3 regions of the Streptomyces sp. NPDC087859 genome follow, and region 1 is predicted to be linked to each of the others. Evidence: predicted binding sites of a transcription regulator. Region 1 holds the regulator's gene; each other region holds the start of a gene.
The links. The regulator HspR, encoded in region 1, represses chaperone genes until heat shock. The targets are predictions, from matches to a motif close to TTGAGNNNNNNNNNCTCAA.
Positions count from the first base shown of each region.

Region 2: the regulator HspR is predicted to act here: its motif matches at 8,151-8,169, upstream of dnaK (molecular chaperone DnaK).
Region 3: the regulator HspR is predicted to act here: its motif matches at 4,594-4,612, upstream of lon (endopeptidase La).

Region 1 is NZ_JBIUUU010000002.1:464,024-473,905, reverse strand. It holds gene ACIOHP_RS06060 (PA14 domain-containing protein) at 1-2,301, shown strand, start outside; gene ACIOHP_RS06055 (heat shock protein transcriptional repressor HspR) at 2,362-2,808, opposite strand; gene dnaJ (molecular chaperone DnaJ) at 2,814-3,998, opposite strand; gene grpE (nucleotide exchange factor GrpE) at 4,041-4,688, opposite strand; gene dnaK (molecular chaperone DnaK) at 4,685-6,529, opposite strand; gene ACIOHP_RS06035 (MraY family glycosyltransferase) at 6,624-7,604, opposite strand; gene ACIOHP_RS06030 (heterodisulfide reductase-related iron-sulfur binding cluster) at 7,812-9,882, shown strand, end outside.
Region 2 is NZ_JBIUUU010000011.1:64,887-74,768, reverse strand. It holds gene ACIOHP_RS26850 (MBL fold metallo-hydrolase) at 1-288, shown strand, start outside; gene ACIOHP_RS26845 (DedA family protein) at 368-982, opposite strand; gene ACIOHP_RS26840 (MBL fold metallo-hydrolase) at 979-1,752, opposite strand; gene ACIOHP_RS26835 (hypothetical protein) at 1,836-2,237, shown strand; gene ACIOHP_RS26830 (alkaline phosphatase family protein) at 2,325-4,400, shown strand; gene ACIOHP_RS26825 (ATP-binding protein) at 4,689-5,750, shown strand; gene ACIOHP_RS26820 (hypothetical protein) at 5,773-7,587, shown strand; gene ACIOHP_RS26815 (OsmC family protein) at 7,637-8,065, shown strand; gene dnaK (molecular chaperone DnaK) at 8,216-9,882, shown strand, end outside.
Region 3 is NZ_JBIUUU010000014.1:207,493-217,374, forward strand. It holds gene ACIOHP_RS32680 (protein phosphatase 2C domain-containing protein) at 1-489, shown strand, start outside; gene ACIOHP_RS32685 (MarR family winged helix-turn-helix transcriptional regulator) at 502-996, opposite strand; gene ACIOHP_RS32690 (lysozyme) at 1,230-2,063, shown strand; gene lon (endopeptidase La) at 2,157-4,571, opposite strand; gene ACIOHP_RS32700 (GNAT family N-acetyltransferase) at 4,735-5,379, shown strand; gene ACIOHP_RS32705 (GNAT family N-acetyltransferase) at 5,475-6,230, shown strand; gene ACIOHP_RS32710 (rhomboid-like protein) at 6,397-7,212, opposite strand; gene ACIOHP_RS32715 (spermidine synthase) at 7,352-8,029, shown strand; gene ACIOHP_RS32720 (response regulator transcription factor) at 8,164-8,904, shown strand; gene ACIOHP_RS32725 (ATP-binding protein) at 8,901-9,882, shown strand, end outside.

The DNA.
Region 1 (9,882 bases):
TTCGCGAACACGAGCTTCTCCGGGACACCGAAGAAGACGGACTGCGACAGCGCGATCGACCAGAGCTGGAGCGGCGCCCCCGCGTCCGGCCTGCCGTCGAACAACTTCGGCGTCCGCTGGTCCGTGACCCGCGACTTCGGCTCCGGCGGGCCGTTCACCCTCGCCGCCTCCGGACTGGACGGCATCAGGGTCTACGTCGACGGCGTCCGCAAGATCGACCTCTGGAAGAACGTCTCGACCACGGTGAGCAAGACCGTCAACGTGACCATCCCCTCCGGCAAGCACACCCTGCGCGTCGACTACGTCAACTGGACCGGCTCCGCCAAGGTCAAGTTCGGCTACACACCCCGCACCTCCGCCACCGTCGACAGGACCAAGCCCCTCACCCCGGCCGGGATCTCCGTCTCGTACGACAAGAGCGGCAACAAGGCCAAGGCCGTCTGGGCGAAGAACAAGGAGATGGACCTCGCCGGGTACCAGGTCTACCGGCGGCTCAAGGGCGCCTCCTTCGGCAGCAAGGCGCTCGCCACGACCACCTCCACCTCGTACACGGACACCCCTCCGCCCACCGGCGCGACCTACTACTACGAGGTCCGCGCCTACGACAAGGCGGGCAATGTCTCGGCCGGCACCGCCGACCAGGCGGTCACCAGCGTGGACACCACCCCGCCCGCCGCGCCGTTCGTCGAGATGGACGCCTGCCCGGTGGACCAGCCCTACGCGGCCCCGGAGTTGGTCACGACCGCGGAGAACGCGGCCGACATCGCGCTGTACGAGATGCAGCGGCTGAACTCCGCCACCAACACCTGGGCCACCGTGTACACCGGCACCAAGGGCGCGATCTGCGACACCGGTCGCGCCGCCGACGGCAGCAAGGTCACCTACCGGGGCCGGGCCCGGGACGCCGTCGGGAACTGGTCCGCGTACTCACCCGCCGCCACCTTCACCACCTCGGACCTGACACCGCCCGCAACCGCGGCCGACGCGCGCGTCGAGTACCGGTCGGGCGTTCCGCACGTGCTGTGGTCGGCCGTCGACGGGGCCGCCTCCTACCAGGTCCTGCAGTACGACGCGGCGACCGGCGGCTGGCTCGACGCGCTGCCCGGCGCCACCGGCAACACCCCGACCACCACCACGGGGACCGACGCCGTGCCGCGCCAGCTGCTCGCGGTCGCCGACAGCTACCGGTACGCGGTGCGCTCCGTGGACGCGAAGGGCAATGCCGCCGCCCCCGTGGAGGTCACGCTGACGATGTCGGACCGGCCCGGGGCGATCGCGCCGTTCCGCACCACCGCGGACCGGTTCGGCGAGGGGGTGATGATCGAGTGGAGCAGCGCCGACCCGTGGACCTTCGGCGAGGACGAGCCGCTGCTCACCTACCGGATCGTCCGCACCGACAAGGCGACCGGCGAGAGCAGCACGGTGACCGCCTGCAAGCCCAACGACTCGCGGGACCTGCCGCTGACGGACCCCACGACGTACTGGACCTGGAACACCGGTGACGCCCCCGACTACGCCGGTGCCCGGCAGATCAACGGCGTCTGCTGGGACGTCTCCGGTGCCTCCGAGACGACGTACGACTACACCGTCGTGACGATCGACCCGTACGGCCATGAGTCGCGGCCCGGCCCCGCCGCCACCGCGACCACACCGGACACCGAGCGCCCGGCCCCGGTGCGGGACCTGGCCGCCGAGCGGATCCCGCTCGGGGTGCGCCTGACCTGGACGCCGCCGGCCGACGACGACGTCACGGGCTACAAGGTGTGGCAGGGCGTCACGGACCCGGAGACCGGCGAGACGGTCTGGGACCAGAACTGCTGGACGGGCGACTCCCTGGCCGGGACCGAGATCCTCTGCCCGACGGTCCCCGACGGCGCCGCGCACACCTACAAGGTGGCCGCCACCGACGGCTCCCCCCTGATCGACTGGTGGGCGGGGCCCGAGGCCTTCCACCCCGCCGAGCTCTCCGTCACCCTGCCCGACACCCGGCCGCCGGGCTGGACGGGGACCGAGATCCGCGAGGACCAGTACCCGGAGCTGTACGTCGGCTGCTCCGAGAGTTCCGGCCTCGGCGACTGCGGCCGGTTCGCGAGCTACCGCGTGGAGCGCTGGGACCCGGCCTCGGCCGCCTATGTCACCCTCACCGAGGGCACGATGTACGACGCCGTGTTCCACAAGGACGAGACGGTCCACGAGGACACGCTGGGTCTGTACTACTACCGCGTCGTCCGCCTGGACGCCGCGGGCGCGGAGGCCGCGTCCACGCCGATGGCGTACGGCATCTGGGACTCCTGGCTCTGAGCCGGCGCAAGGGAAGGGGCCCGGAGGTTCATCCCTCCGGGCCCCTTTCACCTGCCTGCGTCAGTCCTGCCGCCCCTTGGGACGCCACACCACCAACGCGCTGGTCTGCTGCACTTCCTGATACGGCACCAGATCACGGCGGTACGACGCGTGCACCGCCGCCTCCCGCTGCTGCATCGCCGCGGCGGCGCCGTCGAGGGCGGCCTCCATCTCGGCGACGCGGGACTGCAGCGCGGCGACCTGGTTCTCCAGCTCGATGATGCGCTTGATGCCGGCGAGGTTGATGCCCTCGTCCTGCGACAACGCCTGCACCGCGCGGAGCAGTTCGATGTCGCGGGCCGAGTAGCGGCGGCCCCGGCCGGCGGTGCGGTCCGGCGAGACCAGACCCAGGCGGTCGTACTGGCGCAGGGTCTGCGGGTGCAGGCCCGAGAGCTGGGCCGCCACCGAGATGACGTAGACCGGGGTCTCCTCGGTCAGTTCATACGGATTGCGTCGACGGCCGTCCATCTCGATCAAGCTCCCTTCGCCGCCTGGAACAGCTCCGCCCGCGGGTCCTCGCCCGCGGTCGCCTCGCGATACGCCTCGAGTGCGTCACGAGCCTTCCCCGTCAGGTCCGTCGGGACACTCACCTCGACGGTGACCAGGAGGTCGCCGCGGGTGCCGTCCTTGCGGACCGCGCCCTTGCCCCGGGCTCGCATGGTGCGGCCGTTGGGCGTGCCCGGCGGCAGCTTCAGCGTGACGGCGGGGCCGCCCAGCGTGGGGACCCTGACCTCGCCGCCGAGGGCCGCCTCGGTGAAGGTGACCGGGACCGTGACCGTGAGGTTGTCGTCCTTGCGGCCGAAGACCGGGTGCGTGTCGACGTGCACGGTGACGTACAGGTCGCCGGCCGGGCCGCCGCGCTCGCCCGGTGCGCCCTTGCCGCGCAGCCGGATCCGCTGACCGTCCGTCACCCCGGCGGGGATGCGGACCTGCATGGTCCGTGAGGACTTGGCGCGGCCGCTGCCCTTGCACTCCAGGCAGGGGTGCTCGGCCATCAGTCCGCGGCCCTTGCAGTCCGGGCAGGGGTCGGTGAGGGAGAAGCCGCCGCCGGAGCCCCGCGCCACCTGGCCGGTACCGACGCAGGTCGGGCACACGCGCGGTGTGCCGTTCTTGTCGCCGGTGCCGGAGCAGGCCTTGCACGGGGACTGCGAGGACATCCGCAGCGGCACCGTGGCACCCTCGATGGCCTCGGTGAAGCTCAGCGTCACCTCGGTGTCGATGTCCTGGCCGCGCCGGGGCTGGGTGCGGGTGGTGCCCGTACCGCCCCGGTTGAACAGGCCCCCGAACACGTCGCCGATGCCGCCGCCGAAGCCGCCGGAACCCCCGGCGCCACCGCCCTGCGCGCCGCCTCCGAAGAGATCGCCCAGGTCGAAGTTGAAGGAGCCGCCGCCCGCGCCCGGCCCCGGGCGGAAGCCGCCGTTGCCGAAGAGAGCGCGGGCCTCGTCGTATTCCTTGCGCTTCTTGGGGTCACCGAGGACGTCGTTCGCCTCGGAGATCTCCTTGAAGCGCTCCTCGGCCTTGACGTTGCCCTTGTTGGCGTCCGGGTGGAACTCGCGGGCGAGTTTCCGGTACGCCTTCTTGATCTCGGCCTCGGTGGCGTCCTTGGGGACGCCGAGGACCTTGTAGAAGTCCTTCTCGATGAAGTCCTTGGTGCTCATCCTCGACGCGCCCCCTTCCTGGTGTCCCGCTCAGTGGTGACCTCAGCCCTCCTCAGGGCCGTTGTCCTTGTCGTCTTCGGCCTTGGAGTCCTCCTCGGCCTTGACCGTCTGCGCGCCCGGCTGCGGTTCGGCGACGGCCACCCGCGCGGGACGGATGGTGCGCTCGCCGATGCGATACCCGGGCTGCAGGATCGCCACGCACGTCGTCTCGGTGACGTCCGGCGCGTAACTGTGCATCAGGGCCTCGTGGATGGTCGGGTCGAAGGGCTCGCCCTCCTTGCCGAACTGCTGCAGACCCATCTTCGCCGCGACGGTCTCCAGCGACTCCCCGACGGACTTGAATCCGCCGACGAACTCGCCGTGGTCCCGCGCGCGGCCGATGTCGTCGAGCACGGGCAGGAGTTCGGTCAGGAGGTTCGCGACGGCGATCTCCTTGACCGTGATCCGGTCCCGCTCCACGCGGCGGCGGTAGTTCTGGAACTCGGCCTGGAGCCGCTGGAGGTCCGCGGTGCGTTCGTCGAGCGCCTTGCGGGCCTGGTCCAGCTGGGCCGTCAGACCGGCGATCTGTGCTGTTGCGTCCCCGGCCGGGGCCGCCCCCTCCTGGGGGGCGGCCTTCGGCTCGGCGTCGTCGGGGGTCGCGCCGGAGGGGACGTCGGGCTTCTCCTCGAAGCCCGGGGTCTCCTCGGTCACGCGGCACCGTCCTTGCGCTCGTCGTCGACGATCTCGGCGTCCACGACGTCGTCATCGGCCTTGGGGGCCTCCGCACCGGCGTCGGCGCCGCCCGCGGCCTGCGCGGCGTTGGCGTCGGCGTACATGGCCTGGCCGACCTTCTGCGAGACGGCCGCGACCTTCTCGGTGGCGGTGCGGATCTCGGCGGTGTCCTCGCCCTTGAGCGCGGTCTTCAGCTCCTCGACGGCGGCCTCGACCTCGGTCTTGACCTCGCCGGGGACCTTGTCCTCGTTGTCCTTGAGGAACTTCTCCGTCTGGTAGACGAGCTGCTCGCCCTGGTTGCGGGACTCGGCGGCCTCGCGGCGGGCGTGGTCCTCCTCCGCGTACTTCTCGGCCTCTTCGCGCATCCGGTTGACCTCGTCCTTCGGCAGCGAGGAGCCACCGGTGACGGTCATCTTCTGCTCCTTGCCCGTGCCGAGGTCCTTCGCGGTCACGTGCATGATGCCGTTGGCGTCGATGTCGAAGGCGACCTCGATCTGCGGGACACCGCGCGGGGCCGGCGGCAGACCGGTCAGCTCGAACATCCCGAGCTTCTTGTTGTACGCCGCGATCTCGCGCTCGCCCTGGTAGACCTGGATCTGCACGGAGGGCTGGTTGTCCTCGGCGGTGGTGAAGATCTCGGACCGCTTGGTCGGGATCGTCGTGTTCCGCTCGATGAGCTTGGTCATGATGCCGCCCTTGGTCTCGATACCGAGGGACAGCGGGGTCACGTCGAGGAGCAGGACGTCCTTGACCTCACCCTTGAGGACACCGGCCTGGAGGGCGGCGCCGATGGCGACGACCTCGTCCGGGTTGACGCCCTTGTTGGCGTCCTTGCCGCCGGTGAGCTCGCGCACGAGCTCGGCCACGGCGGGCATACGGGTGGAGCCACCGACGAGGACGACGTGGTCGATCTCGTTGATGGAGACGCCGGCGTCCTTCATGACGTTGAAGAACGGGGTCTTGCAGCGCTCCAGGAGGTCCGCGGTCAGCTGCTGGAACTGAGCCCGGGTGAGCTTCTCGTCCAGGTGCAGCGGGCCCTCGGCGGAGGCGGTGATGTAGGGCAGGTTGATCGAGGTCTCGGTGGAGCTCGACAGCTCGATCTTGGCCTTCTCGGCCGCCTCGCGGAGGCGCTGGAGGGCCATCTTGTCCTTGGCGAGGTCCACACCGTGGCCGGCCTTGAACTGCTGCACCAGGTAGTCGACGACGCGCTGGTCCCAGTCGTCACCACCGAGGTGGTTGTCGCCGTTGGTGGCCTTCACCTCGACGACGCCGTCGCCGATCTCCAGGAGGGACACGTCGAAGGTGCCGCCACCGAGGTCGAAGACGAGGATCGTCTGGTCGTCCTTGTCGAGGCCGTACGCGAGCGCGGCCGCGGTGGGCTCGTTGACGATACGAAGGACGTTGAGACCGGCGATCTCGCCGGCTTCCTTCGTCGCCTGACGCTCGGAGTCGTTGAAGTACGCCGGGACGGTGATGACCGCATCGGTCACCTTCTCGCCCAGGTACGACTCGGCGTCGCGCTTCAGCTTCTGCAGGATGAACGCGGACATCTGCTGCGGGTTGAAGGGCTTCCCGTCGAGCTCGACCTTCCAGTCCGTGCCCATGTGGCGCTTGACGGAGCGGATGGTCCGGTCCACGTTCGTGACCGCCTGGCGCTTGGCGACCTCGCCGACCAGCACCTCGCCGTTCTTCGCGAAGGCGACGACGGACGGCGTGGTCCTGGCACCCTCGGCGTTGGTGATGACGGTGGGCTCGCCGCCCTCCAGAACGCTGACGACCGAGTTCGTCGTGCCCAGGTCGATGCCGACCGCACGTGCCATGGTGATTTCCTCCAGCTGACTTGAGTGGAACGGACTCAAGTGTGCATGACGTCCGCCGCTCGGTCAACAGACCTGAGTCAGGGAGGCTCAACTCTTATCCGTTCCTTACACGCAACCGAGCCCTGACCTGCGCGGACGGCTTCGCACGGAGGAGTGCGAGAACGACGACCAGGGCACCCGCGACCACCCAGAGGGCCCCCGACGCCGCGAGCCACCCGAGGTGCACGAGGACCCCGACGAGTACCCCGCAGAAGGCTCCCGCACCGAGGACGACGATCACGCCCTGCGGGGTGAGCCCGAGCCGCCTGAGCCGGTGGGCGAGGTGGCCGGCGCCGGTGCCGCGGCGGGTCAGGGCGACGAGGAGGACCTCGGCGGCGATCAGGGCCGTCAGCGCGAACAGCACCGCCGCGCTGGAGCCGAGCCCGTAGCCCGCCCGGGTCACCACCGCGGCCGAGGCGAGCACGAACCCGGCGAACAGCGACCCGCACGAACCGAGCCCCACGCGCGCGGGCGGCCAGTTGTGCATGAGGAACCCGGTCAGCGCGGCGGCCAGCACGCTCAGCAGCACCGCGAGCCCGTCCATCACCTCCGCCGCGGCACAGGCACCGGCCCCGAAGGCGGTGACGACCCCGACGGCCCCCGCGAGGCCGTCGGCATGGTCCAGGGCCCGGAAACCGACGGTGACGAGGACGATCCAGCAGACGGCGAGGAGCCCTCCGGCGACACCGGTCTCCGCGTACGGCACGACACAGGCCGCCGCCACCGTCGTACCGGCGACCAGCGCCCGCGCCTTGACCCGCCGTACGTCCGCGAACAGCCCCAGCGCGGCGAGCGCGGCTCCGGCGACGAGCAGCCCGCCGACGCCGGAGCCGAGGGGGGCGACGCCGGTCCGGTCCCCCACGACCGCCACCAGGCAGGTCGCGAGCACCACCGCCACACCCCCGAACAGCGGCACCTTGCGGTGCTGCCACCGCCGGTCGACGACCCCGAGCCGCAGGGCGGCCGTGCGGAGCAGTGCGGTGAGGACGGTGGCGAGAAGGAGGGCGGTCGTGGCGGCTGCGATCCCGTAGAGCACAGGTCTAAATTAGGGGCGAATGTATCAATTTGGTACGAATAACACGGTCAGTTCTTAAGGCAACCCTCAGCGACATAGATCACCGCACGCCTGGCTACAGTGCGAGAGACGATGCGGGTACTCTCGTAGAACTGCATAAGTTACCGCTTAGTAATCTCGCTCCACCCCGCTCGAAAGAACCCCATCGCAGGCCCGAGGAGCCCCGACATGCAACTCGCCGCGATCATCGTGTCGCTGGTCCTGACCGTGGTCGGCGCGGCATTGTTCGCACGCGTCATCGCGCAGTTCGTCCGGTTTTTCATGCTCGGCCAGCCTCTGCCCGCCGGCACCCGGATCGACAACCCCTACCAGCGCAGTGTGACGCTGGTGAAGGAGTTCCTCGGCCACACGCGGATGAACCGCTGGGGGATCGTGGGCTTCGCCCACTGGTTCGTGGCGATGGGCTTCCTGACGCTGATCCCGATCCTGGGCCAGGCCCTGGGCCAGCTCTTCCAGGCCGACTTCGTCCTCCCGGTCATCGGCGGCTGGCTGCCCTGGGAGATGTACGTCGAGTTCATCACCGTGATGACCGGCCTCGGCATCGCCGTGCTGATCGCGATCCGCCTGCTGAACCTGCCCTCGCGCCCCGGCCGCAAGTCCCGCTTCGCGGGCTCCAAGGCCTGGCAGGCGTACTTCGTCGAGTACGTCATCCTCACCATCGGCATCGTGATCTACGTGCTGCGCGGCCTCGAGGGCGCGATGCACCACGTGGACCACTACGAGGCCGCGTTCTTCGCCTCGTACCCGCTGGTCGCCGCTTTCCGGGACCTCGACGTCTCCACGCTCCAGACGCTGGTCTACCTCTTCGCCGGCATCAAGGTCAGCGTCTCGTTCATCTGGATGATCGTCGTCTCGCTGAACGCCAACATGAGCGTCGCCTGGCACCGCTTCCTCGCGTTCCCGAACATCTGGTTCAAGCGCAACGCGGACGGCTCCACCGCACTCGGCGGCCTGCAGCCCATGACCTCCGGCGGCAAGCCGATCGACTTCACCGACCCGGGCGAGGACGACGTCTTCGGCGTCTCCCAGGTCGAGCAGTTCTCCTGGAAGGGCCTCCTCGACTTCTCGACCTGCACCGAGTGCGGTCGCTGCCAGTCGCAGTGCCCGGCCTGGAACACCGGCAAGCCGCTCTCCCCGAAGCTGCTGATCATGTCGCTGCGGGACCACTCGCACGCCAAGGCGCCTTACCTGCTGGCGGGCGGCGGCAAGACCATGGAGGGCGAGGAGAAGGCCTCCGAGGAGCAGCTGGCCGGTGTGCCCGCCGCGGCTCTGGCGGAGGCCGAGCGCCCGCTGATCGGCACCGCCGAGGAGAACGGCGTCATCGACCCGGACGTCCTGTGGTCCTGCACCACCTGCGGCGCCTGTGTCGAGCAGTGCCCGGTCGACATCGAGCACGTCGACCACATCGTCGACATGCGCCGCTACCAGGTGATGATCGAGTCCGCGTTCCCGTCCGAGGCGGGCACGATGCTCAAGAACCTGGAGAAGAAGGGCAACCCCTGGGGCCTGGCCAAGAAGCAGCGCCTGGAGTGGCTCAAGGAACTCGACTTCGAGGTGCCGGTCGTCGGCAAGGACATCGAGGACCTGTCCGAGGTCGAGTACCTGTACTGGGTCGGCTGCGCGGGCTCCCTGGAGGACCGCGCCAAGAAGACCACCAAGGCCTTCGCGGAGCTCCTCCACATCGCGGGCGTCAAGTTCGCGATCATGGGCGGCGACGAGAAGTGCACCGGTGACTCGGCCCGCCGCCTCGGCAACGAGCCGCTGTTCCAGGAACTCGGCATGGAGAACGTCGCCGCGCTGAACATGGCCTTCGGCGAGGACGACGAGGACGAGTCGACGAAGAAGCCGCGGTCGGCGAAGAAGATCGTCGCGACCTGCCCGCACTGCCTGAACACAATCGGCAACGAGTACCCGCAGCTCGGCGGCGACTACGAGACCATCCACCACACCCAGCTGCTCCAGCACCTCATCGACGAGGGCAAGCTGCTCCCGGTGACCCCGGTCGACGGCCTCATCACCTACCACGACCCCTGCTACCTGGGCCGTCACAACAAGATCTACACGCCCCCGCGCGAGATCATGTCGGCCGTCCCGGGCCTGCGCCAGCAGGAGATGCACCGCCACAAGGAGCGCGGCTTCTGCTGTGGCGCCGGTGGCGCGCGGATGTGGATGGAGGAGCGGATCGGCAAGCGCATCAACAACGAGCGCGTCGACGAAGCCCTCTCCCTCAACCCCGACA
Region 2 (9,882 bases), on a different contig from region 1:
CGCATCGGCCGGCGCTACCCCGGCATCGACCTCGCCCTCCTCCCCATCGGCGCCTACAACCCCCGCTGGTGGCTCAGCGACGTGCACTGCGACCCGGAGGAAGCGGTGCGGGCGGCCCAGGACCTGGGCGCGCGCAGGATGGCACCGATGCACTGGGGCACGTTCGTCCTGTCGGCGGAACCGGTCCTGGAACCACTGACCAGGGTGCGGGCGGCGTGGGAGAAGGCGGGCCTGAACAGGGAGAACCTGTGGGACCTCCCGGTAGGAGGATCCCGGGTGATCGACTAGCAGGCGCTCACGGGGACCAACCCAGGGGCGCGGGGAACTGCGCGATCAACCACACACAACCCGCACCCCGCGACGCACGTCAAGCGGCAGACCGAACCCGCCGCCACAGCCCGGGCGCCAGACTGATGACCACGGTCAGTACCACCGCAGCCACCACACCTTCCCAAGGCTCCTTGAACAGCGACCCACCCAGAATCCCGATCAACTGATACGTCACCGCCCACGCCAGACAGGCCGGCAGATTTCCCCGCACGAATCGCCGCATCGGCCACTTCGCCATCAGACAGGCCAGCATCACGGGAAGCCGGCCGGCCGGCACGAGCCGGGACAACACCAGAACGGACACCCCGTGATCGGCGAGCTTCTCCTGCGCCTGCGCAAGCCGCTCCTCCGGCGCCCGTGACCGGATCGCCTCCAGCCACCGCGACCCGTTCTTCGACTTCATCCCGCGCCGCCCCAGCCAGTACAGCGTCGCGTCCCCGAGGAACGCGGCCAGCGACGCCGTCACGAAGACCAGGGCCAGAGAGAAGGGGGCCGTCTGATGGAACGCCACCACCGCCGCCGAACTCACCAGTGCCCCCGTCGGCACCACCGGCACCAACGCCCCGATCAGCACCAGCAGAAACAACGACGGATACCCGAGCGCCTGCTGCGTCGACTCCGGTGCCGTCGACGCGGCCGCCAGCCAGCTCACCGGGCCACCTTGGGGCGCACGCTCTGCCCGTGCTCCAGCAGATGCACCGCCACGCCCGGCGCACGCTCCGCCGAGAGTCGCACGAACTCCTCGCCGGGAGCGTGGAATTCATGGGGGCGCACGGCGTCCATCCCGATCGGCCAGTACGTGCCGTAGTGCACCGGCACCGCGCTCACCGGTTCGAGCCGGGCCAGCGCCTCGGCCGCCCGCCCCGCGTCCAGATGCCCTTCGCCCAGGTACGGGCCCCAGCCGCCGACCGGCAGCAGCGCCACGTCGACCGGCCCGACCTCCTTGGCCATCTCGTCGAACAGCCCGGTGTCCCCGGCGAAGTAGGTGCGCGCCTCACCCTCGACGACGTAGCCGAGCGCGGGGGAGCGGTGCGGTCCCAGGGGCAGCCGTCGCCCGTCGTGCCGGGCCGGGACGGTCCGTACGACCACGTCCCCGATCACCGTCTCGTCCCCGGGCGCCACCTCGTCGACCTGGAGATGGGCGAGCCGGCGCAGCCCCGGCACGGCCTGGGGCGCGCCCCGGGGCACGAGCAGGCGGGTGCCCGGTGCGAGCCGGGCCAGCGAGGGAACGTGCAGGTGGTCGGCGTGCAGATGGGAGACGAGCGCCACGTCCGCGCGGCAGGCGGCGGGCGGCGGCACCGCCCCGCGGCGGCGGCGCAGATGCGCGAGCCGGCGGGCGAACAGAGGATCGGTGAGCACGCGGACGTCCGAGTCCTCGACCGTGCAGGTGGCGTGACCCCACCAGGTGATCTCCACCGGCACCTCTTTGCCTCCTTCGCGCGACTCCCCGAAGCCTACGGGCAGGAGTAGGGTCGGCGGCGAAACCCGGAGGTGAGGGGGACGCCATGGGACCGGTGCGGGTCACGGCGATCGCGAGTCTGACGCCGTTGGAGGAGCTGGAGGCGGATCCCTTCCTGGTGGACTCCCGCAGCCAGCACGCGATGTGCGCCCGCTGGGCGGCGGAGCGGGGCTACATCGTCAGCCGGGAACTCCTCGTGCGGGGTCTGCGCGCCGACCACTGCGTCCTGTGGGACGGCGTCCGCCCGGGCACCGACCTGTTCGTCGCGCCCAGCCACCGGGTCCTGGAGAGCGCCCTGTCCTCCGTCGAGGAGTTCGTCGCCGAGTGCGCACGGCGCGGGGTGCGGGTGGAGACCGTGGGGCACGCCGAACCGTCGTACGACGCCCAGATGAAGGCCCGGATCCACCGCCGGCTGTCGATGCCGACCGCGGGCTACGACGGCCGCTGACACCTGCCCCGGGACGCCGGGGGACCTCCGCGCGTTGTGACAGGGTGGGTGCAGGCCCGCACCGACGACGGGCCCGGGACGTGAGGTGTGCGGGGCGTGCGAGGCGGGCGTTGGCGGCGGGTCGCCAGTCAGACGGGGCGGAGCGTCGCGGTGTGGGCGGTCTCCACGATCACCATGCTCGTGCTCGCCGGCATCCTGCCGGAGTTCCAGCTCCGGTCCGCGGACGGTGACAGCGCCACCGACATCGCGGTCACCGCGGCCCTGGGCGCCGGCGCCTTCGGTGTGCTGTCGGCGCTGGTCTGGCCGCTTCTCGTACGGCTCCTGCTGCTGGTGCCCGCCCTCGTCCTCGGCCTGCTGGTCTTCTTCCTCAACGGCGCGCTGCTCCTCGTGGCGCTGCGGCTGAACCCGACCGAGCGGGGCGCGGCCGCGTGGGAGACCGCGGTCGTGGTCGCCGCCGTGATGTCCGCCGTCGCCTCCGCCACCGGCGCCGCCCTGGCGGTGCGCGACGACGACGCCTACCGGCGCCGGCTCTACCGGCTCGCCGACCGCCGCCGCAGCGTGGGACCCGGCGGCCCCGTCACGCCGGGGACGGTCTTCCTCCAGCTGGACGGCGTCGGCCACGACGTCCTGGAGGCGGCGGTGAAGAAGGGCCTCATGCCCACCGTCGCCCAGTGGCTGGACGGCACCCACCGGCTCACCCCGTGGCGCACCGACTGGTCCAGCCAGACCGGCGCCAGCCAGCTCGGCATCCTGCACGGCAGCAACGAGGACGTGCCGGCCTTCCGCTGGTACGAGAAGGACAGCCAGGAGGTGATGGTCTGCAACCGCCCCACCAGCGCCGCCGAGCTCCAGCGCCGGGCGGTGGCACGAACCGGTGACGGCGGGCTGCTCAGCGCCGACGGCGCCAGCCGCGGCAACCTCTTCAGTGGCGGCGCCGACGAGCAGGCGCTCGTGCTGTCCATCGCCACCCGCCGCCGCAGCCGCGAGACCCGGTCCCGCGCGGGCTACTTCGCGTACTTCTCCGACCCGGCCAACGCCGTCCGCACGGCCCTGTCGTTCTTCGCCGAGGTCGGCCGGGAGATCGCGCAGTCGACCAGGAGCCGCGCCCGCCGGGCCCGCCCGCGCGTCAAGCGCGGCGGCCTCTACCCCCTCGTCCGCGCCTTCGCGACCGTCGTCGAACGGGACGTCGTCGTCGCCGCGGTGATGGGCGACATGCTCGCCGGCCGCACCGCCGTCTACGCCGACCTCGTCGCCTACGACGAGGTCGCCCACCACTCCGGACCGCACAGCCGCGACGCCGAGAAGGTCCTCGAACGCCTCGACCGTTCCCTCGCGTTGATCGAGAAGATCGCCGAGCACGCCCCGCGCCCGTACCGGATCGTCGTCCTGTCCGACCACGGCCAGAGCCCCGGCGAGACCTTCCGCACCCGCTACGGCCTCTCCCTCGGCGACCTGGTGCGGGCAGGCTGCGGGCTGCCGGTGCCCCGCAAGGCGCAGCGCACCCACAGCGGCGCCGAGGCCCGCGCGGCCGTGCGGGCCGCGCTGCGCATCCGCGTCGAGGAGCGCGACGAGCAGCGCCGGCCCTCGCACCACCGCTCGGAGCCGCTCGTGCTGGCCTCCGGCAACCTCGGCCTGGTCTCCTTCCCGGACGTGCCCCACCGGATGACCAAGGAGGAGATCGACGCCCGCCACCCCGCCCTGCTGACCACGCTCGCCAACCACCCGGGCATCGGGTTCCTCCTCGTCCGCAGCGCGGAGCACGGGGGAGTGGTCCTGGGCCCGTTCGGTACCGAGATCCCGGTGGCCCGACTCGACGAGGAACCGGGCCCGTTGGCCGCCTTCGGACCCGGCGCCGCCGACGTCGTACGCCGCACGCACGGCTTCGCGCACACCGCCGACATCATGGTCAACTCCTGGTACGACCCGGTCGACGGCGAAGTCCTCGCCTTCGAGGAGCAGATCGGCTCGCACGGCGGGCTCGGCGGCGCCCAGGGCCGGCCGTTCCTCCTGTCGCCCGTCGTCCTGTCCGCGCCGGTGGCGGACACCGAGGAACTCGTCGGCGCCGAGCAGGTCCACCGCGTCCTGCGCCGCTGGCTGCGCGAATCCGACGGCCCCCAGGTGCCTTTGACGCCACGTCAGGACGAGGAGCGGCGCGCGGCCTAGCCCTCGACGTCCGCCGCTCCTCCATACCCCCATGAACGGAGGAGCGGCTCACACGGAGGACCGCGCACACCGTGTCACCGCGGCACGGGTTTGCCCAGGGCACATTCCGGTCACTGCCGCGCGCCCCGCACGCGCCTCCCCGTCCCACCCGTGAGCGGCTCCGGTGGTACGCCCCTCGCGCCGCGGGCCCGGAAAATCGTGTGCGTCCCGCAGCGGCGGCACACACACTGTTCGCATCGGACCCCGCGCACCAGCGCGCCCTTCTCGAACATCTCCTGGAGCCACTGCGTGCAGGCTGCCGTCACCGTCACTCCCGCCCGGATCCCGGAGCTGCTGCTCGGTCTCGCGACCGTGCGGCCGGTCTTCATCTGGGGCGCCCCCGGCATCGGAAAGTCCTCCCTGGTACGGGAGTTCGCCGAGTCCCTGGGGCTGGAGTGCGTGAGTCTGCTGGGCACCCAGCTCGCTCCCGAGGACCTGATCGGCGTGCCGCAGATCCGTGACGGACGCTCGGTGTTCTGCCCGCCGGAGGCGATCGCCCGCGACGAGCCGTACTGCCTGTTCCTGGACGAGCTCAACGCGGCCACCCCGGATGTGCAGAAGGCGTTCTACTCGCTGGTCCTGGACCGCCGTATCGGCAGCTACGACCTCCCGGCCGGCTCGATCGTGATCGGCGCAGGCAACCGCGCCACCGACAACGCCCTCGCCCGCCCCATCGCCTCCGCGCTGGTCAACCGGCTCGCCCACGTCCATCTGGAGGCCTCCGCGAAGGACTGGCTCGTCTGGGCCGCGGGCAACGGCATCCACCCCTGGGTCCTGGACCACCTCATCGACCGGCCCGACCACCTGTGGTCCAAGCCGCCCAAGACCGAGGAGCCGTTCTCCACGCCCCGCTCCTGGCACATGCTCTCCGACGCCCTGCACTCCTTCGGCCGCGGCCTCGACGAGGAGACGCTGAAGGTGATCGCGCACGGCACGCTGACCCCCGCGCACGCCGTCGCGTTCTGCGGCTACGTCAAGATCGTGCGCGGCCAGTACGGCATCGAGGCGATCATCAAGGGCGACGCCCGCTGGCCGCACCGCCTGGAGGACCGCGACCTCCTGTACTACCTCGCCGAGTCCTTCCGCGGCCGTCTGGTCAAGGAGCTTCCCGCCAGCAAGGAGCACCTGTCGGCGTCCGCTCAGCAGACGGCGTACCGCGCCAAGTCGCTGCTCGTGCAGCTCGCCGAGATCTCGGTGGAGGTCGCACAGAGCGTCATCGCCCCGGACACCGACGGCAACCCGCTGCTGCCCGCCTGGTTCCTGGTCGAGGCGGCCCGTGACATGCCGCGGCTGGTGGAGGCGCGGCAGTGAGCCGTACGAAGGGGGCGTGGCGGTGAGCCGTACACGCGCCGCGAAGCCGGCGAAGAAGGACCTCGCGGCCGAGGCCTTCGCCGAGGGACTGCGGCTGGTGCGGGCCAACCGGGCCCTCGCCGCGATCGGGTTCAGCACCTGCCGCAAGGAGGACTGCCCCCACTCGCCCGCCTCCGGGCTGGTCCGCGTCGACTCCGACGGCACCCTGCACGTCCACCCCACCCGGCGCGCCGACCCCGTCGACTGGGCCTGGGCGGTCGCCCACGCCATCATCCACCTCGGCTTCGGACACGTTCCGGCGAAGGAGGGCCGCCGCACCCAGCCCGACCGGTTCGAGCTGGCCGCCCGCTGCGCCGTCGTCAACCGCTTCCTGCTCGGCTTCCCCGTCGGCCGCACCCCCGAGGACCTGCCGCCGTCCTACCCCGACGGCGACGAGGAGCAGCTCGCCGCCCGCTGGCGCCGCGACGGCATCCCGCCCGTGTACGAGCACTGCGGCACGGCGGGCCGTGAACCCGACCAACTGCTCGTGCGCTGGGACGTGTGGACGGGCGGCGCCCCGAAGGACTGGCAGCTGGACTTCGCGCACGCCCTCACCCGTACCGTCGCCGCCGCCATGGACGTGGCGGGCGGCCGCCGGGCGTCGATGGGCGGCGGCTCCACCCGGCTCCAGCCGTGGGAACGGGCGTTGAGCTGGTTCGTCTCCTCCTACCCGCTGCTCGGCGGCATCGCGGCCGGCATCACCCTGGTCGCCGACGCCGAACTGGCCCGCGCCCACGACATCTCCGTCGCCGCGGTCAACCCCGAACTCGCCGAGATCTACATCAACCCGCTGCGCGAACTCGACGACGAGGAATGGCGGTTCGTCCTCGCCCACGAGATGCTGCACGCCGCCCTGCGGCACGGCGACCGCTGCGGTACCCGCGACCCGTACCTGTTCAACGTCGCCTGCGACTACGTCATCAACGGCTGGCTGGCCGACATGCAGGTCGGCACCATGCCCGACGGGCTGCTCCACGACCCCGGGCTGAAGGACCTGTCCGCGGAGGAGGTCTACGACCGTATCGCCGGCGACCTGCGCCGGATGCGCCGCCTGGGCACCCTGCGTGGCAAGGGCCTCGGCGACGTCCTCGGCGGCCCGCTCGGCTCGCCCCGGGACTACGTCGACCTCGACGAGTTCTACCGCCGCGGCCTCGGCCACGGCCTGGACCTGCACCAGCGGCAGGCGCGCGGGTTCCTGCCCGGCGGCCTCGTCGAGGAGATCCGCACGCTCAGCCACCCGCCGCTGCCGTGGGACGCCCGACTGGCCCGCTGGTTCGACGAGTTCGTGCCCCGCCCGGAGCCGCTGCGGACGTACGCGCGCCCCTCCCGCCGTCAGTCGTCCACCCCCGACATCCCCCGCGCGGGCCGGTACTTCCCGCCCGAGGAGATCGCCCGCTGCACCTTCGGCGTCGTCCTGGACACCTCCGGGTCCATGGACCGGACCCTGCTCGGCAAGGCGCTCGGCGCGATCGCCTCGTACGCCGAGGCCCGGGACGTACCGGCGGCGCGCGTCGTGTTCTGCGACGCGGCCCCCTACGACGCCGGGTATCTGCCGGTCACCGAGATCGCGGGCCGGGTCCGGGTGCGCGGTCGCGGCGGTACGGTCCTGCAGCCCGGGATCGACCTGCTGCACCGTGCCGACGACTTCCCGCCCGGCGCGCCCGTGCTGGTGATCACGGACGGCTGGTGCGACGTGCTGAGGGTGCGGCGCGAACACGCGTATCTGGTCCCGGAGGGCGCGCGGCTGCCCTTCAGCCCGCGCGGGCCGGTCTTCAGGGTGAGCCGCGCCCGAGTGTGATCGGATGGGGTGCACCACCCGGAACCGGGACCACACGAAAGGACTGACCGTGGCTACCACGCGCTCCGCACACACCGTCTGGGAAGGCAACCTGCTCGAGGGCAACGGAGTCGTCACCTTCGACTCCTCCGGCGCCATCGCCGAGCAGCCGGTGACGTGGGCTGCCCGCACGCAGGAGGCCAACGGCAAGACCAGCCCCGAGGAGCTGATCGCGGCCGCCCACTCCAGCTGCTTCTCGATGGCGTTCTCGCACGCCCTCGCGGGGGCCGGCACCCCGCCCACCAAGCTCGTCACCTCCGCCGACGTCACCTTCCAGCCGGGCGAGGGCATCACCGGCATCCACCTCACCGTCGAGGGCACCGTCCCCGGCCTCGACGAGGACGGCTTCGTCGCCGCGGCGGAGCAGGCCAAGGTGAACTGCCCCGTCAGCCAGGCCCTCAAGGCCGTACCGATCACCCTGTCGGCGAAGCTCGCCTGACATCCGTACGTCCCGCGCTGCCGCGTCCCCCTCGCGAGGGGCGCGGCAGCGCCCTTTTCCGGGTACCCGGCATGGGTACGCGGCATTGACAACAGCCCACTCAAGTTTTGTGCTGGAGTCCGGGAAGTGCCCTGGCGGAAGGGGACAGCGATGGGACGCGCGGTCGGGATCGATCTGGGGACCACGAACTCCGTGGTGGCCGTCCTGGAGGGCGGCGACCCCACAGTCGTCGCCAATGCGGAGGGGGCCAGGACCACACCGTCGGTCGTGGCCTTCGCCAAGAACGGCGAGGTGCTCGTCGGGGAGGTCGCCAAACGGCAGGCGGTGACGAACGTCGAGCGGACGGCCCGTTCGGTGAAGCGGTACATGGGGGACGGGAGCTGGCGCTTCCCGGACCAGGGGGATGTCGACGGCACCCGCTACCGGGCGCAGGAGCTCTCCGCGCGGGTCCTGCAGAAGCTGAAGCGGGACGCCGAGTCCTATCTCGGCGAGGACGTCACCGACGCGGTGATCACCGTCCCGGCGTACTTCGACGACGCTCAGCGCCAGGCCACCAAGGAGGCCGGGGAGATCGCGGGCCTGAACGTGCTGCGGATCATCAACGAGCCGACGGCCGCCGCGCTCGCCTACGGCCTGGACCGGGGCGAGGAGCAGACCGTCCTCGTCTTCGACCTCGGCGGCGGCACCTTCGACGTCTCCCTGCTGGAGATCGGCGACGGTGTCATCGAGGTCAAGGCCACCAACGGCGACACCCATCTCGGCGGCGACGACTGGGACCAGCGGGTCATGGAGCACCTGGTGAAGAAGTTCCGGGGGCAGTACGGCGTGGACCTCGGCAAGGACAAGATGGCGCTGCAACGGCTTCGGGAGGGAGCCGAGAAGGCCAAGATCGAGCTGTCGAGCTCGTCGGAGACGACGATCAACCTCCCCTACATCACGGCCTCGGCAGAGGGCCCCCTGCACCTCGACGAGAAGATGACGCGCGCCCAGTTCCAGGAGCTGACCGCCGATCTGCTCGACCGCTGCACGACCCCCTTCCACCAAGCCGTCAAGGACGCCGGCATCAAGCTCTCCGCGGTCGACCACGTCATCCTCGTCGGCGGCTCGACCCGGATGCCCGCCGTCACCGACCTCGTCAAGGAACTCACCGGCAAGGACCCGCACAAGGGCGTCAACCCGGACGAGGTCGTCGCCGTCGGCGCGGCCCTCCAGGCCGGTGTCATCCGCGGCGACGTGAAGGACGTCCTGCTGCTCGACGTCACCCCGCTGTCCCTGGGCATCGAGACCAAGGGCGGCATCATGACCAAGCTCATCGAGCGCAACACCACGATCCCGACCCGTCGTTCGGAGATCTTCACGACGGCGACCGACAACCAGCCCTCGGTGGGCATCCAGGTGTACCAGGGCGAGCGGGAGATCGCCGCGTACAACAAGAAGCTGGGCGTCTTCGACCTGACCGGACTGCCGCCCGCGCCGCGCGGCGTTCCGCAGATCGAGGTCGCGTTCGACATCGACGCCAACGGGATCATGCACGTCTCCGCCAAGGACCTGGCGACCGGCCGCGAACAGAAGATGACGGTCACCGGCGGCTCGGCCCTGCCCAAGGACGACATCGACCGCATGATGCGGGAGGCGGAGCAGTACGCCGAGGAGGACCACAACCGCCGGGAGGCGGCCGAGACCCGCAACCACGCCGAGCAACTCGTCTACCAGACCGAGAAGTTCATCCGTGACAACGACGAACGCGTCCCCGCCGACACCAAGTCCGAGGTGGAGTCGGCGATCTCGGAGCTGAAGACGCTCCTGGAGCAGAACGC
Region 3 (9,882 bases), on a different contig from region 1:
ACACCGCAGGCAACGGTGGTCGTCGCACGCTGGTCGGCGCGGACGGTGGAGTACCTGGTCCTCTCGGACTCGGCCCTGCTGCTGGAGTCGCAGGACGGCACGGTGACGGCCGTCCTCGACGACCGCCTCGCCCGCCTCCCCCGCTCCGCCCTGGCCACGGACGCCCTCATCGACTCGACCCTCCGCAACATGGAGGGCGGCTTCTTCACCGCCGCGGCCGATCCGTCGGTGGCGGGCAGGGCGGTGACGGGCGCGCTGCCGCGTTCGTCGGTCCGTTCCCTGGCCGCGCTGACGGACGGGGCGGCCCGGTGGGTGGAGAAGTTCCGCGAGGGGGACTGGGCGGACTGTTTCACCCTCGTACGGAAGGACGGGGCGGGGGCGCTGGTGGCGCGGGTGCGGGAGCTGGAGAGCGCGGATGCGGAGGGCCGGATGTATCTGGGGCGGAGCAAGACGCATGACGACGCGACGGTGGTGTACGCCGAGTTGTGAGGCGGGGTCGGGTCAGCGCTCCATGCCCCGGTTCAGCTCATGCAGCAGCCGCGCTAGTTCGGACACCTCGCGGGGGTCCCAGTCCGCCAGCCGCCCCGCGTACCGCGCCCGTCGCGCGTTCCGTACCCGCCCGACCCGGGACCGTCCCTCCGCCGTGAGCTCGACGAGCCAGGCGCGTCCGTCCGCGGGGTCCGGGGCGCGGGTGACGAGGCCCAGGGTCTCCAGGGCGCGCAGCTGGCGGGACATGGTGGCCTTGCCGACGCCGATGTAGGCGGCGAGTTCCGTGGCGCGCTGCTGTCCGGACTCCTCGAGCCGCACCAGCAGTCCGTACGCGGCGGACTCCAGGTCAGGGTGGACTTCGCGTGCCATCTCGCCCTGGTTGGCCCGGGCGCGCCGCAGGAGCACGGTCAACTCGCGTTCCAGCGCCAGGAACTCTGGCTGGTCGAGACCAGTCCTGGGCCCTCCGGGCCCGTCTCCGTGTCCGCCGTCGTTCCCGTCTTCGTGCACGTCAGTCCCTGCCTCGGTTTTCCCGGTTGTGAAAGTTTCCGCCAAATTGCGCCGTCACCGCAGCTCGGTAAGTATTTCGCAGGGCTAGACCAACGGCAGCAACCGGTCCCTCTTCCCACCCGCTCGTCGACGTGCGTAGCTTCTTGACCAGGCGCTGACTCTGGCATGCCCACGCCATACACCCCCGGCCGGGTGTCCCCCACCGAGCATCACCGAGCCCTCGGAGGCACGCCATGCCCGCGCACAGACCCGGATCGCCCCGCCCGCGCCCTCTGTTCCTCGCCGGCGTCCTCACCGCCGTGTTCGCGCTGCTGTCCATAGCCCCGGCGTCGGCCGCCGAGTCGCCCGACGCCACAGCCACCCCGACGCGCGGCACCGCCCGCATGGGCATGGGCGTCGTCGCCCACGACGGACAGGGCGGCCTGCCCGCAGGCACCCGCGCCGCCCAGACCGAGGGCGTCGACGTGGCCAGCTACCAAGGCAACGTCGCCTGGACGACCCTCTGGAACAGCGGGGTCCGGTGGGCCTACACCAAGGGGAGCGAGGGGACGTACTACACGAACCCCTACTTCTCCCAGCAGTACAGCGGCTCCTACGGCGTCGGCATGATCCGCGGCGCGTACCACTTCGCGACCCCGGACACCACGACCGGAGCAACGCAGGCCAACTATTTCGTCGACCACGGAGGCGGCTGGTCCGCCGACGGCAGGACCCTGCCCGGCACCCTCGACATCGAGTGGAACCCGTACGGCGACTCCTGCTACGGAAAGACCAAGAGCGCGATGGTGAGCTGGATCCGTGACTTCCTGAACCGGTACAAGGCCCGCACCGGCCGGGACGCCGTCATCTACACCTCCACCAGCTGGTGGACCCAGTGCACCGGCAACTACGCCGGCTTCGCCGCCAACCCGCTGTGGATCGCCCGCTACGCCTCGACCGTGGGGACCCTCCCGGCCGGCTGGAGCACCTACACGATGTGGCAGTACACCTCGTCCGGACCGACGGTCGGCGACCACGACCGGTTCAACGGGGCGCTCGACCGGGTGCAGGCGCTCGCCAAGGGCTGATCCCCTCCCCGGTACGGCGAAGGCCCGGGCCTCCCTCACGAGAACCCGGGCCTTCACCTCATCCGATGACGTCCGTCACGCCGTCATCGGAAGTCACGCCGCCACCGGAACCTCCGACGTCGCTCCGGCAACGGCCGGCGACAACGCCAGTTCCAGGACCTGGCGGACGTCCGTCACGGCGTGGACGTCGAGCTTGTCCAGCACCTCGGCGGGGACGTCGTCCAGGTCGGGCTCGTTGCGCTTGGGGATGATGACGGTCGTGACGCCCGCCCGGTGCGCGGCCAGCAGCTTCTGCTTCACGCCGCCGATGGGCAGCACGCGGCCCGTCAGCGAGACCTCGCCCGTCATGGCGACGTCGGTCCTCACCAGCCGCCCGCTCAGCAGCGACGCCAGTGCCGTCGTCATCGTGACGCCCGCGCTCGGGCCGTCCTTCGGCACCGCGCCCGCCGGGAAGTGGATGTGCACGCCCCGGTCCTTCAGGTCGCCCACCGGCAGCTCCAGTTCGGCGCCGTGCGAGCGCAGGAAGCTCAGCGCGATCTGCGCGCTCTCCTTCATCACGTCACCCAGCTGGCCCGTCAGGGTCAGACCCGCCGCGCCCGTCTCCGGGTCCGCCAGGGACGCCTCCACGAAGAGCACGTCACCGCCCGCTCCCGTCACCGCCAGGCCCGTCGCCACACCCGGCACCGCGGTACGGCGCTCCGCCGGGTCCTGCGCCGACTCCGGCACGTGGTGCGGCCGCCCGATGAGGCCCCGCAGCTCCTCGTCCGTCACGGTGAACGGCAGCTTCCGCTCGCCCAGTTCGTGCTGGGCCGCGACCTTGCGCAGCAGCCGCGCGATGGACCGCTCCAGGGTCCGGACACCCGCCTCGCGGGTGTACTCGCCGGCGAGCTTGCGCAGGGCGCTCTCGTCCAGGGTCACCTCGTCCTTGTCGAGGCCGGCCCGCTCCAGCTGGCGCGGGAGCAGGTGGTCACGGGCGATGACGACCTTCTCGTCCTCGGTGTAGCCGTCGAGGCGGACCAGCTCCATACGGTCGAGCAGGGCCTCGGGGATGGCCTCCAGGACGTTGGCGGTGGCGAGGAAGACCACATCGCTCAGGTCCAGCTCCACCTCGAGGTAGTGGTCCCGGAAGGTGTGGTTCTGCGCGGGGTCGAGGACCTCCAGCAGGGCCGCCGCCGGGTCGCCCCGGAAATCGGACCCCACCTTGTCGATCTCGTCGAGCAGGACCACCGGGTTCATGGACCCGGCCTCCTTGACGGCACGGACGATCCGGCCGGGCAGCGCGCCGACGTACGTACGCCGGTGACCGCGGATCTCGGCCTCGTCCCGCACCCCGCCGAGGGCGACGCGGACGAACTTGCGGCCCATGGCGTGCGCGACGGACTCGCCCAGGGACGTCTTGCCGACGCCGGGCGGGCCGACCAGTGCCAGGACGGCACCGCCACGGCGGCCGCCCACCACACCCAGCCCCCGGTCGTTGCGCCGCTTGCGCACCGCGAGGTACTCGGTGATCCGTTCCTTCACGTCCTCCAGGCCCGCATGCTCGGCGTCCAGGACCGCCTTGGCGCCCTGGATGTCGTAGGCGTCCTCGGTCCGCTCGTTCCACGGGAGTTCGAGCACCGTGTCCAGCCAGGTCCGGATCCACGATCCCTCGGGCGACTGGTCGCTGGACCGCTCCAGCTTGTCGACCTCCTTGAGGGCCGCCTCGCGGACGTTCTCCGGCAGGTCGGCGGCCTCCACGCGGGCGCGGTAGTCGTCGGACTCCTCGCCGTCCTTCTCGCCGTTGAGATCACGCAGTTCCTTGCGCACGGCTTCCAGCTGGCGGCGGAGCAGGAACTCGCGCTGCTGCTTGTCGACGCCTTCCTGGACGTCCTTGGCGATGGTCTCGGCGACGTCCTGCTCGGCGAGGTGGTCGCGGAGGTGCTGGGTCGCGAGCTTGAGGCGGGCCACCGGATCGGCGGTCTCCAACAGTTCGACCTTCTGGTCGGTGGTCAGGAAGGGTGAGTAGCCGGAGTTGTCGGCGAGCGCGGAGACGTCGTCGATGGCCTGGACACGGTCCACGACCTGCCAGGCGCCGCGCTTGCGCAGCCAGGCGGTGGCGAGGGCCTTGTACTCCTTGACCAGTTCGGTGACATGGCCCGGCAGCGGCTCGGGCGTGGTCTCGTCGATACGGGTGCCCTCGATCCAGAGGGCGGCGCCCGGCCCCGTGGTCCCGGCACCGATGCGCACCCGTCCCCGGCCGCGGATCAGCGCGCCCGGGTCGCCGTCGGCCAGCCGGCCGACCTGCTCGACCGTGCCGAGGACGCCGGTACCGGTGTAGGTGCCGTCGATGCGCGGCACCAGCAACACCTTGGGCTTGCCCGGCTCCGACCGGGCGGCGGCCTGGGCGGCCTCCACCGCGGCGCGTACGTCGGGATCGTTCAGGTCGAGCGGGACCACCATGCCGGGAAGCACGACCTCGTCGTCGAGCGGCAGCACGGGCAGAGTGAGCGGTGTGGACGTCGAAGCCATGATCTCCCCTTCGGCACTCAAGTTGAGCTATGCCGACTCAATGCACGTGAGCCTTCGATTGTTCCCCTGGGCGCGTTCGCTGTGAGCGATCACGTCTGCCGGAACGCGTGACCAGCGACTGTAATAACCCCAGACGGCTTTCATTCGTTACCGGAGGGGTGTCATGGACCGGCTCGTACGGGCATGGGTGGACGGATGGGTGCTCTCGCGCGGGGCGGCCCCGCCGGTGGTCGAGCCGTGGGGGTGCACGATCGACGTGGGCACGGACGGCCATGTCGCACGGCATGTGTTCGGCGCGATCGGCGACGGCGTCGAGGAGACGGCCGTGCGGAAGGTGGCCGGGGCGGTCACCGGTGCCGGTGTGTGGCTCAAGGTGTTCCGGGATCCGGGCGTGGTCGGCGGCTGGCTCGGCGAGGGCTGGTGGATCGACCCCGAACCCGGCCACCTGATGACCCTCCCCCTCACCACGGCGCCCGACCAGCCGACGGTCCCCGACGGCTACCGCCTGCGCACCTGGTCCCGCGGCGGCGTCACCCGCACCATGCTCGCCGCCCCCGACGGCTCCTGGGCGGCCCGCGGCCAGCTCGCCCCGACCGGCGCGACCGCGGTCGTCGACCAGATCGAGACCTCGCCGCGGCAGCGCCGCAAGGGCCTCGGCACGCTCGTCATGCACACCCTCCAGCGGGCCGCCTCGGAACAGGGCGCGGAGCTCTGCGTCCTGGCGGGGACCCCCGCGGGGCGGGGGCTGTACGAGTCGCTGGGCTGGACGGTGGCCGCGCCACTGACCAGCGCGAAGTTCACCGGCTGAGGGCGCCGCACAAAACCGGTTGCCTCCTGTGCCGGGCGCCGTACGGTCGTGCCGTGACCGACACCGAGATCTTCCTCGCAGCCTACGACGACCAGATGCGCGGTGCGCCGCCCACCCCGCCCGCCGGGGTGACGTACGAGAAGGACGGCCCGCTGCTCCGGATCGTCGGGCAGTTCCGGGGGTTCGTGAGCGGGCCGCGCGAACTCGGCGTCGACGGGGACGCGCTGGACGGACTCATCGCCTCGCAGCGGGACTTCTTCGCGGCGCGCGGCGAGGCCGTGGAGTGGAAGACCCGGGGCCACGACACCCCGGCCGACCTCACCGAACGGCTCCGCGCGGCGGGCTTCCTGCCGGAGGACCGGGAGACGGTGCTGATCGGACGCGCGGCCGACATGTCCGTACGCGAGCCCGTCCTGCCGGACGGTGTGACGCTGCGGCGGGTCACGGCGGACGCCGACATGCGCCGGATCGCCGCCATGGAGTCCACCGTCTGGGGCCAGGACTGGAGCTGGCTCGCCGACGACCTCGTCGGCCGGGTCGCCGCGGCCCCCGACGAGATCGCGGTCTACGTCGCCGAGGCGGACGGCGAGGTGGTTTCCGCGGCCTGGCTGGCCTTTCGCGCGGGCTCCGCGTTCGCGAGCCTGTGGGGCGGCTCCACGCTCGCGGAGTGGCGGGGACGGGGGATCTACCGCGCCCTGGTCGCCACCCGCGCCGCCCTCGCGTCCGCGCGCGGCGTCACCTATCTGCACGTGGACGCCTCCGACGACAGCGCACCCATCCTGCGCCGCCTCGGCTTCGAGGCGGTGACGACGACCACGCCGTACGTCTGGAACCCGCCCCGCACGGCCTGAGACACGCTGCGATCGCCCCCGGTGCCGTTCCGGATGACGGCCGGGCGCCTCGGTCGTACGTCATGTTCCAGCAGCCCCTTAGCCCCGCCGGAGACCAGGTGTTCGGCCTGTCCGGCGGGCGCGTCCCGTGCCACGGCACGCTCGCGGAGCCGGACGCGCCCGGGGCCTATCCGGCGGTGGCCGCGCCCGGGGTCCGAGCCCGGTACCAGCGCCGGACCGTCGGCCAGGTCGCCACCCCGATCGCCAGCGCCATCAGATGCCCCCACTCCGTCATCGGGTCGGCGAAGGCGAGCAGGTCCTGCACGAGCATCCCCCCGTACAACCCCAGCAACGGCCACCGCAGCCACGGCGGGAGCAGCCCGGCGAGCGCGCCCGTCGCGGCGGCGACGCCGAAGCTGATGCCGTAGTCGAGGCGGTGCAGGGAGGTGTCGGGGAGGTGGCCGGCCAGGACGGCGAGGCCCACCGGGACCTCGGTCGCGAGAGTGGCCAGCACGTGGCCGAGGAGGAAGACGCCGGCCGCGCGCAGACCGCCGATCCGGCGCTCCAGCGCGGTCATGACCAGCAGGAAGCCGAGGACGTACGGCGACGCGACCCCGCCCGCGATCCACAGCGCGCTGGCCGGCAGGACGAGCACGGGCGTGCGCACGAGGTGGGCCACGTCGGTGCTGGAGCCCTGGAGCAGGGCGTGCACGAGGGACGGGTCGGCGTACTCCGTGACGAGCGAGGTGACGGCCAGGACGGCGGCGTAACCGAAGGTGAACGGCGTCCCGGTGGGGGTGGGGAACAGCCGCCACGGGCGGATCCCCGGGCCGGCCTCGGGGGCGGCCCCGGCGACCGGGAGAACGGCCGGGACAGGGGCCGGTACGGAGACCGCCCCGCGCTGCTTCGGCAACCCGTCCAGCAGGCCCGAGGCGCTGTCCGGCACGGACTCCGTACCCGCCCCGTCCTCAGAAGCCCGCGCGGCGGCCTCGCTACGTTCCACCGTGAGGCGCTCCTTCCGTTGCACTCCAGCCTTCGCGCTCCGCCGCCCCCGTGTCTGTGACCGGCGCCACGCGGACCCCGATTCACAGGCACTTCTCAAGAACCGTCCGGCAGCCCGATCTCTTTGCCAGGATGGGCGGATGCCCATCTCGTACGACATTCCCGAAGTCCTGGACCGTCGTGAGGGCCCGCACGGTGAGGTCGTGCTGCGCCGGCACGGTGAGTTGCTGCAGATCATCGCCAACGGGTGCTTCCTGATGGACACCTCCGACGGGCGCTCGGAGCGGCTGCTGATGGACGTGGCGCTCGACGCGCTGGAGGGGCGGCCCGAGCCGGGTGTGCTGATCGGCGGGCTCGGGGTCGGGTTCTCGCTCGCCCACGCGGCCGCGGATCCGCGCTGGGGGCGGATCACGGTCGTGGAGCGCGAGACGGCCATCGTCGACTGGCACCGTCACGGCCCGCTGTCCGCGCTCTCGGCGCCGGCGCTCGCCGATCCACGGACCGAGATTCTGGAAACAGATCTTGTCGCTTATGTGAATGAGACATCGAACACGTATGACGCGCTGTGCCTGGACATCGACAACGGGCCCGACTGGACCGTCACCGAGGGCAACGACGGGCTGTACTCGCCGAGCGGACTGGCCAGCTGCGCAAGGGTGTTGAGGCCCGGCGGGGTGCTCGCCGTGTGGTCGGCGCAGCCTTCGCCGGAATTCGAAGGATCCCTACGGAATGCCGGGTTCCAGGGGGTGCGTACCGAAGAGGTGCCCGTTGCCCGGGGCGTTCCGGACGTCGTGCACCTCGGGGTCCGACCTGGATAGCCGAGGCGTGGTGACTCCCCGTACTCTGCTTCCCTGGCGCAGATCATTCAAGCGTCAATCGCAAGCATGCGCAGGCATAAGCCAGTAAGCGGGATCACCCCACTGATTCCGGAAAGCAACCCTTGGGGCGGGCGATGGAGCAGACACACACCTCCCACAACGGCACGGCCACGGCCACTCCCGGCGCACAGCGCCGGGTGCTCGTGGTCGAGGACGACCCGACGATCGTGGAGGCCATCGCGACCCGCCTGCGTGCCGAGGGATTCCTCGTGCAGACCGCGGGCGACGGTCCGGCGGCGGTCGACACGGCCGAGGCCTGGCAGCCCGATCTGCTGATCCTCGACATCATGCTGCCCGGCTTCGACGGTCTGGAGGTCTGCCGCCGTGTGCAGGCCGCCCGGCCGGTGCCGGTACTGATGCTGACCGCGCGCGACGACGAGACCGACATGCTGGTCGGACTCGGGGTCGGCGCCGACGACTACATGACCAAGCCCTTCTCCATGCGTGAGCTGGCCGCCCGCGTGCATGTGCTGCTGCGCCGGGTGGAGCGGGCCGCACTGGCCGCCGCTACGCCCCGAAGCGGCATCCTGCGCCTGGGCGAGCTGGAGATCGACCACGCGCAGCGCCGGGTGCGGGTGCGGAGTGAGGATGTTCACCTCACGCCGACCGAGTTCGACCTCCTGGTGTGCCTGGCGAACACCCCGCGCGCGGTCCTGTCCCGCGAGCAGCTGCTCGCGGAGGTGTGGGACTGGGCGGACGCCTCCGGCACCCGCACGGTCGACAGCCACATCAAGGCGCTGCGCCGGAAGATCGGCGCGGAGCGGATCCGCACGGTGCACGGCGTGGGCTACGCCCTGGAGACGCCGACGCCATGAGCGGCGGTCCGTCCGGACGGAGAGGTCCCTGGGAGCCCTGGGGCGGCGTGCGCCCGTTCTCGATCAAGACCAAGCTGGGTGCGCTCGTCGTCACCTCGGTCCTGATCACCACGGGTCTGTCGATGATCGCGGTTCGCACCAAGACGGAGCTGCGCTTCATCACGGTGTTCTCGATGATCGCCACACTGCTCATTACGCAGTTCGTGGCGCATTCGCTCACGGCTCCGCTGGACGAGATGAACGCGGTGGCCCGGTCCATCTCGCACGGCGACTACACGCGCCGGGTGCGGGAGAACCGCCGGGACGAGCTGGGCGACCTCGCCGAGACCATCAACCGGATGGCCGACGACCTGGAGGCCCAGGAGCAGCAGCGCAAGGAACTCGTGGCGAATGTCTCCCATGAGCTGCGCACCCCCATCGCGGGGCTGCGGGCGGTGCTGGAGAACATCGTGGACGGGGTCTCGCCCGCGGACCCCGAGACGATGCGGACGGCACTGAAACAGACGGAGCGGCTCGGCCGGCTGGTCGAGACGCTGCTGGACCTCTCCCGCCTCGACAACGGCGTCGTACCGCTGAAGACGCGTCGCTTCGAGGTGTGGCCGTATCTGTCCGGCGTGCTGAAGGAGGCCAACATGGTCGCTTCGGCGCGTGCGGGCATCGCCTCCGGATCGGGCAGTCACACGCGTACGGACGTCCATCTGCACCTGGACGTGTCCCCGCCCGAGCTGACCGCGAACGCGGACCCGGAGCGGATCCACCAGGTCGTGGCCAACCTGATCGACAACGCGGTCAAGCACAGCCCGCCGCACGGGCGCGTGACGGTGAAGGCCCGGCGCGGGCCGCTGTCGGACTCCCTGGAGCTGGAGGTTCTCGACGAGGGCCCCGGTATCCCGCGCTCGGAGTGGCATCGCGTCTTCGAGCGGTTCAACCGGGGGGCCGTGAACCGGCCGCACGGTCCCGGCAGCGACGGCGGCACGG